Regions from separate parts of the Stenotrophomonas sp. STEN033 genome, predicted to be linked through region 1. Evidence: predicted binding sites of a transcription regulator. Region 1 holds the regulator's gene; the other holds the start of a gene.

Region 1 (3,399 bases):
AGGCCGGGCGGGCGTCGCGGGTGCCGGCTTCGGTTTCGGCGGCGTGGCCGCAATGGGCTGCACGGCGACGGCACCGGGCGCCGCGCCCCCGTGCAGCTTGTCCAGCAGTGCCTCGAATTCGTCCTCGTCGATCAGGTCATCGCCGGCCTTGCTGGCGGCGATGGGCTGGGCGCCGGGTGTGCCGCTGCCATGCAGTTCGTTGAGCAGGGCCTCGAACTCGTCTTCGCTGATCAGGTCGCTGTCACCTGCATTGACGGCGACCGCGGTCGGCTGCGGCGCGGCAACGGCCGCGGCGGTACCGACATCGAACTGCGCGATCAGCGCGGCGGGCGCGTGCTCTGGATCGGTGCCGGAAGACACCGCGTCGAGCATGGCCTGCAGCCAGTCCAGCGATTGCTGGGCGGCATCGAAATGATGCGCCAGCAGTTCGGCCTTGCCGGCGCGGGCCATGCCCAGGGTTTCCTCGGCGGCGTGGCACAGCTCCACCATTGGCGTGATCGCCAGAAAACCGGCGCCGCCCTTGAGGGTGTGGAAACCACGGAACACGGCGTTGAGCTGGTCGCTGTCGTGCGGTGCCTGCTCCAGCGTCACCAGCTGCTCGCCGAGACGATCCAGGATCTCCTGCGCTTCGAGGATGAAGTCGGCGGCGATGTCGTCGGCAAAAGCACTCATGGCTTACAGCCCCAGGTCCGAGAGCAGATCGTCGGCGTCGACCTGGGAAACGGCATGGCGGTCCAGGCCATTGACGGCGGGACCGGCCAGGCCATGGTTGCGTGCGTCTTCTTCCGGCGGCGGCAGACCGAGCGCACCAAACCCTTCGTGCACGCGGCGGACGATGCCAACCACACGGCGGATGATCTGCCCGGTCAGGTCCTGGTAGCTCTGGGTCAGCGCGACTTCGGTGAGGTTGTGGCGGATGCGTTCGAGAATCTCACCCTGCTCGGCGTTGAGCCCGTCGGTACGCAGACGCTCGGTCAGTGCCCGGCATTCTTCGGCCAGGTCGAGCGTGCGATGGGTGGCCTGCTCGGTCATCTGCACGACGTGGTCCAGACGCGCACAGGCATCGTCCAGCTCGCCGGCTTCGCTGGGCACGCTGGGCAGTTCGCCCAGGGCCTGTCCGAGTTCACGGGCGAGCCGGCCCAGGCCGGACATCATCGGCTGCGCGCGCAGGGCGGCGAGTGCGTCGATTTCCCGGCGCCAGCCAGCCTCATCGCCACTTTCCAATGCTGCCAGTGCGTCCTGCAGGCGCTGCACCAGGGCCGATTTGTCGCTCAATGCTTCCCCGAGGCGGTCCATCAGGCGCTCGCTGCCAGGCGTTCGAAGATCTTGCCCAGCTTCTCTTCCAGCGTCTGCGCGGTGAAGGGCTTGATGATGTAGCCGTTCACGCCGCTCTGCGCGGCCTCGATGATCTGCTCGCGCTTGGCCTCGGCGGTAACCATCAGTACCGGCAAGGTCTTGAGCTTGGCGTCATTGCGGATCGCCTTGAGCAGCTCGATGCCGGTCATCACCGGCATGTTCCAGTCGGTGACGACGAAATCGAACGGCTGGCTCTGCAGCAATGACAGCGCGGCATGCCCGTCCTCGGCTTCGGCGGTATTGGTGAAGCCCAGATCGCCGAGCAGGTTCTTGACGATGCGACGCATCGTCGAGAAGTCGTCAACGATCAGGATGCGCATGTTCTTGTTCAAAAGGCTTTCCTCTTCATGGTTCCTCGAGGCCGGCGTCGGCCGCCTCGAAAATCTTCAGTCGGCCACGCAGACGCAGCATGGCCTGGCCGTGGATCTGACAGACGCGGGATTCGCTGACGCCCAATACCGCGCCGATTTCTTTCAGGTTCAATTCCTGTTCGTAGTACAGCGACAGCACCAGCTGTTCGCGCTCGGGCAATTGGCCGATGGCCTTGCCCAGCTCGGTGCCGAACTGGCTGCGCTCAAGAACCTGCTGCGGGGTGGGCCCACCGGTAGTCGGGGTGTCCAACTCGCCCTGGTCTTCGATGCGTGATTCCAGGCTCAGCACCTGGCCGCGCGAGGCGTCTTCGACCAGCCGCATGTATTCGGGTAGCGGCAGCTCCATTGCCTCGGCCACTTCACTGGCACTGGCCGCGCGGCCGGAACTTTGCTCGAGCCGGCGGATGGTGGCGGCGGCATCGCGGGCGCGGCGGTGCACCGAGCGCGGCACCCAGTCGCCGCGACGGATCTCATCGATCATCGAGCCGCGGATACGGATCGACGCATAGGTCTCGAACGATGCACCCTGTTCGGCGTCATAGCTGCGCGAGGCTTCGATCAGGCCCATCATGCCGGCCTGGATCAGATCGTCGACTTCGACGCTGGCCGGCAGGCGCGCGGCCAGGTGATGGGCGATGCGGCGTACCAGGTCGGCGTGGCGGGCGATGCAGTCATTGGCCGCGCTGCGCTGGACTTCACGATAGTGAGCGGCTGCATTGTTCATGCCTTCACCTTCTGCTGGATGATGCGTTCCAGGAAGAACTCAACGCCGCCGCGTGGGGCGGTTGGGGCTTGCCAGCGCGCGGTGCGACGGGCGATTTCATTGATCGCCAGCGAGGCTGGCGCGGAAGGGTAGAGCTTCACCACTGGCTGCTGGCGCTGCACCGACAGACGCAACCAGTCGTCCTGCGGCACGCAGCCCAGGTAGTTCAGCGAGACATCGATCAGGAACTTCTCGCAGACCCGCACCAGCTTTTCATACAGGGCGCGGCCTTCGTTCGGGTCGCGGACCATGTTGGCCACGACCTGGATACGGTCCACGCCGCGTTCGCGCGAGAGCACCTTGATCAGCGCATAGGCGTCGGTGATCGAGGCCGGCTCGTCGCAGACCACGACCACGGTGTCCTGGGCGGCCTGGCAGAAGGTCAGCACGCTGTCGGTGATGCCGGCCGCGGTGTCGATGATCATCACATCGAGGTCGCGTTCCAGCTCCGAGAACACGTTGACCAGGCCCACATGCTCGGCCGGCTGCAATTCGGCCATGTGCCGACGGCCGGAGGCGGCGGGCACGACCAGCACGCCGTTCGGGCCTTCGATGATGACTTCTTCCAGCGTGGCGCGCCCGGCGACCAGGTCGGCCAGGGTGTGCTTGGGCTGCAGGCCCAGCACCACGTCGATGTTGGCCAGGCCCAGGTCGGCGTCGAGCAGCAGGGTGCGTTTGCCCATGCCTGCCAGTGCCACGGCCAGGTTGGCCGAGACATTGGTTTTACCTACGCCACCCTTGCCGCCCGTCACCGCGATGGTGCGTACCGGACCGGCCGGTTCGTGCCGGGTTGCCGACAGCGGAAAGGTGTTGGTCAGCTTGGCGTACTCACGCGACTGCATTGTTCAACTCCGTGTTGCAGGGCATATCGGCCGCGCGGCGCAAATCTTCAAGGCGGAGTACAAGATT
Region 2 (3,399 bases), on a different contig from region 1:
CGCGGCGCAGGTGCGCTTCAATCTCTGTCTTCCTTGCCATCAATGCTCCCTCCCAGGATGCGTTGGCTGTGGCTGCCGGATCAGTAGCCGAGGGTGGCAAGGGATTTGTGGAACGACACTTCGGTCCACGCCTTGCCGCTGTGGTCATAAACACCGATCGCGTTGAGCTGGCAGACCACGTCGACGACGTCGCTGGCACCATTGGCGAAGGCCTGTTCCAGTGCGTTGGCCAGTTGCAGCTCGTGCTCGGTCGGGGCACGCGTACGGGTCTGCCAGACGATGTTGCGGGCCTGCCCCGGCTGCTCGATGCTGCCTGCGCCCGGGTCATTGGCCGGGACGGGCTTCTGCCACTGTTTGAGGTATGGATTGAATTGCAGCGGAGTGCTCATGCCACTTCCTCCAGTCCGGCTTCGATCCTGGATGCATCAACCTGTATGTCATCACCCTGTACCCGCAGCGGATAGGTGGACAGATCGCGGCCGCCGGGCTCGCGCAGGCAGCGCCCGCTTCGGATGTCGAACACCGCCTCGTGCAGCGGGCACTCGACCTTGCCATCCTCGACAAATCCCTGGCTGAGCAGGGCATAGGCATGCGGGCAGACATCTTCGATGGCGTAGTAGTCGCCATCGACCAGAAAAATGCCGATCTCCTTGCCAGCCAGCTTGGCTGCGAAAGGATATTCCGCGTGAACCTGCGATTTACTACAAACAGTTTTCCAGTTCATGCCGTTCTGTCCGCCCGGGTGGGTGAGGGTGAGGTTTTATATTTGAAACTAAATCTTAATACAGAAACTTCGATTCAACATAGCAGTGCTTGAGGGGGTCGCAATAAGGGAAACTGTCATTTGCGTGTGCTGTTATTCACACATTTGAAGTTTGATCGACTTTGTTTGTTGGTGCTTGCCTATGTCTTGGGGCGACGGAGCTTTGCTGTTGCGGCTTTTGTTTAATGGGTGAAACCTGGTGGAGTTGTTCTGCTGCTTTCTGTTGTTGGGGCCGGGTGTTGGATAGCGCCGCGTCGCCTGGCGATATGGCTTGCTTTGCACCAACCGGAAGCGATGGGGTGCGTGCTCGGAGCCTCACTGGTTGCTGCGCAATAACGAATGGCAAGCGGCAGCTTGGTTTGATTTACTTTGATTTGAATATAGGGCTGGCGGGTATGAGGTTGCTTTGGGATTTGTCCTAAAACTTTTGATTGGGCCAAAAGTTGGAATATGCGGGTGGATGCCTGGCTAAAGAAAACGGGACATTGGCCGATATACCGGGCAGCTTTCCGTTTGGACTGATTCGTTGTCTGTCATGGTGATTATCTCGGCAGTGGTTGCGGCGGTGGTTGCCGGAGGCCTGGTCTGGCTCTGGCAGCGGAGCAATGGCGACAGGAGTGGGCCACAACGGCGGCCGCGCACCCCGCCGGTCGTACCGACAACGACGATCAAGGCGGCAACCGTGGCTGTGGGTGATCTGCAGCGGCGCTTCCTGCTCAGTGCCCTGGGGGCTGCCGATGCAGCCGCTGACGCATTGCGTGTACAGCGGGCGGTGGTGGACGACGTGGTCGCGGCGCTGACGCGCGCAGACCTGTCGTCGCGTTACACGCCGCGTCGGCCGAACCTGTTGCCGCAGTTGATCCAGAGCGTCAACGACAGCACGGCGTCCTCTCGCTCGATCGCGCGCATCATCGGCAGCGATGCGGTGCTGGCGGCGACCTTGCTGCGCATCGCCAACAGTCCCCTTTATCGCCTGCAGCGGCAGGATGTACAGAGCATAGAGCGGGCAGTGACGCTGATCGGCAACGATGGCATCCGGCAGATCATTTCAGCGGCGCTGGTGCAGCCGGTGATGGAGTCGGCGCGTGGTGTCGATGCGGAGTTCGCTGGCCTGTTGTGGGAATACACCTTGCGGGTTTCATTGGCTGCCGCCGATCACGCGCGCAGCGTCGAGCGCGAGGATGGCTTCGCCGCGCAGCTGGCTGGCCTGCTGCTGGGGCTGAGTGCGGCGATGGCCATGCAGGCGGCCACCGATGTGCTGGCGCAGCCGCCATTGCGGGTGCGTGAGCCGGGTACCCTGCTGGCGGTGCTGGAGCGCTGCAGTGCGCCAACCGCCGTGCGGATCGCCGGGCACTGGAAACTGTCCGCCCCCATCGTCGAGGCGCTCAAACAGGTGGATGCGCCTGCTGCCACCGGCTTGGCGCGCTCCCTGCAGGTAGGACAACTGGCCGCCAGCGCTGCGATGCTGCATGCGCAGGGCCTGATGAGCGAGGAAGAAGCCGTTGCAGCGCTCGCCAGTCAACTGCCCGAACATGTGGCGACATGGCTGTGGAAGCGGATGAGCCAGGCCGACGCTGCGCAGGAGTGAGGCCCGCAACGAGGGCCGCGCGGCACATCGCGCGCCCGTATCCTGGCGGTGAGGGATGGCTGCGCCGCTGTGGGGCAGGGTGCCTACAGCTGCGATTCCAGTGGCAGCCAACTGATCACGCGGGTGCTTGCACGTTGCATGAACCCGGTGTCCGGTTCGGTGCGCAGGCTGATGGGTGGATTGCTGCCGCGATCCAGCCAGCGTAGTTCGTGATCCTTGTTCAGATACATCCAGTAACTCATCTCCGCGCTGGACAGGCGCAGATACTCCTGGCGCAGGCGTGCTGCCAGCACCGGGTCATCGAACAGCGCGCCCATTTCGGTATTGAGGTAGGCCGAGCGTGGGTCGAGGTTGAACGAACCGACGAAGCCGCGGCGGTCATCCACCACGAAGGCCTTGGTATGCAGGCTGGCGCCGCTGCTGCCGAAGGTCGACGCCTTTTCGACGTGTCCATGCGCCTTGAGCTCGTACAGTTGCACGCCGCCAGCCAGCAACGGGCGGCGGTAGTGCATATAGCCGCCATGCACTGCCGCCACGTCGTTCGCGGCCAACGAATTGGTGATGATGCCGACCTGCACGCCGTTCCGGGCCTGCTGGATCAGTCCCTTGGTGCCAACTGCGCCGGGTACGAAGTACGGTGATATCAGCAGTGACTTGTGCTTGGCACTGCTCAATACGTCAACCAGCTGGGCCACCAGCCATTGGCTGCTGTCGCCGCCGACCGGCTTGCGCGGGGGGTCGGAGCGGATTCTTACCCCGTCGGTCCAATGCAGGTCCAACTGCCGGCTGAGGTAGGCATCGGTGAAGTGAGCACGCACGCGCTGCAGGTAGGGCTCGGCCTCCTGCTGGCGTGCATCCAGCTCGGCCTGGCTGATGAAGTTGGCCATCTGCTGGTCGGTGCTGTAGTGCAGGGCCGCGATCGGGACCACGGCGTCGCTGTTCCAGAAGTCATCGAACACCGTGCTGGCGTCATTGGCGACGGGGCCGGCGAGCAGCAGGTCCAGATCGCGGAAGTTCACGTCCGGGCGTGCGTCGAAGTATTCCGCGC

What was found. The regulator FliA, encoded in region 1, starts transcription of late flagellar genes. The targets are predictions, from matches to a motif close to TAAAGTTTNNCNNNCNNNGGCCGATAA.
Region 2: the regulator FliA is predicted to act here: its motif matches at 1,233-1,259, upstream of AC1VXC_RS14520 (HDOD domain-containing protein).

What each region holds. Positions count from the first base shown of each region.
Region 1 is NZ_JBXFWM010000033.1:31,262-34,660, forward strand. Features, by position in the region: gene AC1VXC_RS12490 (chemotaxis protein CheA) at 1-672, opposite strand, end outside; gene AC1VXC_RS12495 (protein phosphatase CheZ) at 676-1,296, opposite strand; gene cheY (chemotaxis response regulator CheY) at 1,296-1,688, opposite strand; gene AC1VXC_RS12505 (RNA polymerase sigma factor FliA) at 1,702-2,451, opposite strand; gene AC1VXC_RS12510 (MinD/ParA family ATP-binding protein) at 2,448-3,332, opposite strand; gene flhF (flagellar biosynthesis GTPase FlhF) at 3,319-3,399, opposite strand, start outside.
Region 2 is NZ_JBXFWM010000044.1:30,756-34,154, forward strand. Features, by position in the region: gene AC1VXC_RS14505 (Rieske 2Fe-2S domain-containing protein) at 1-40, opposite strand, end outside; gene AC1VXC_RS14510 (recombinase-like helix-turn-helix domain-containing protein) at 81-389, opposite strand; gene AC1VXC_RS14515 (Rieske (2Fe-2S) protein) at 386-724, opposite strand; gene AC1VXC_RS14520 (HDOD domain-containing protein) at 1,299-2,351, shown strand; gene AC1VXC_RS14525 (phospholipase D family protein) at 2,435-3,399, opposite strand, start outside.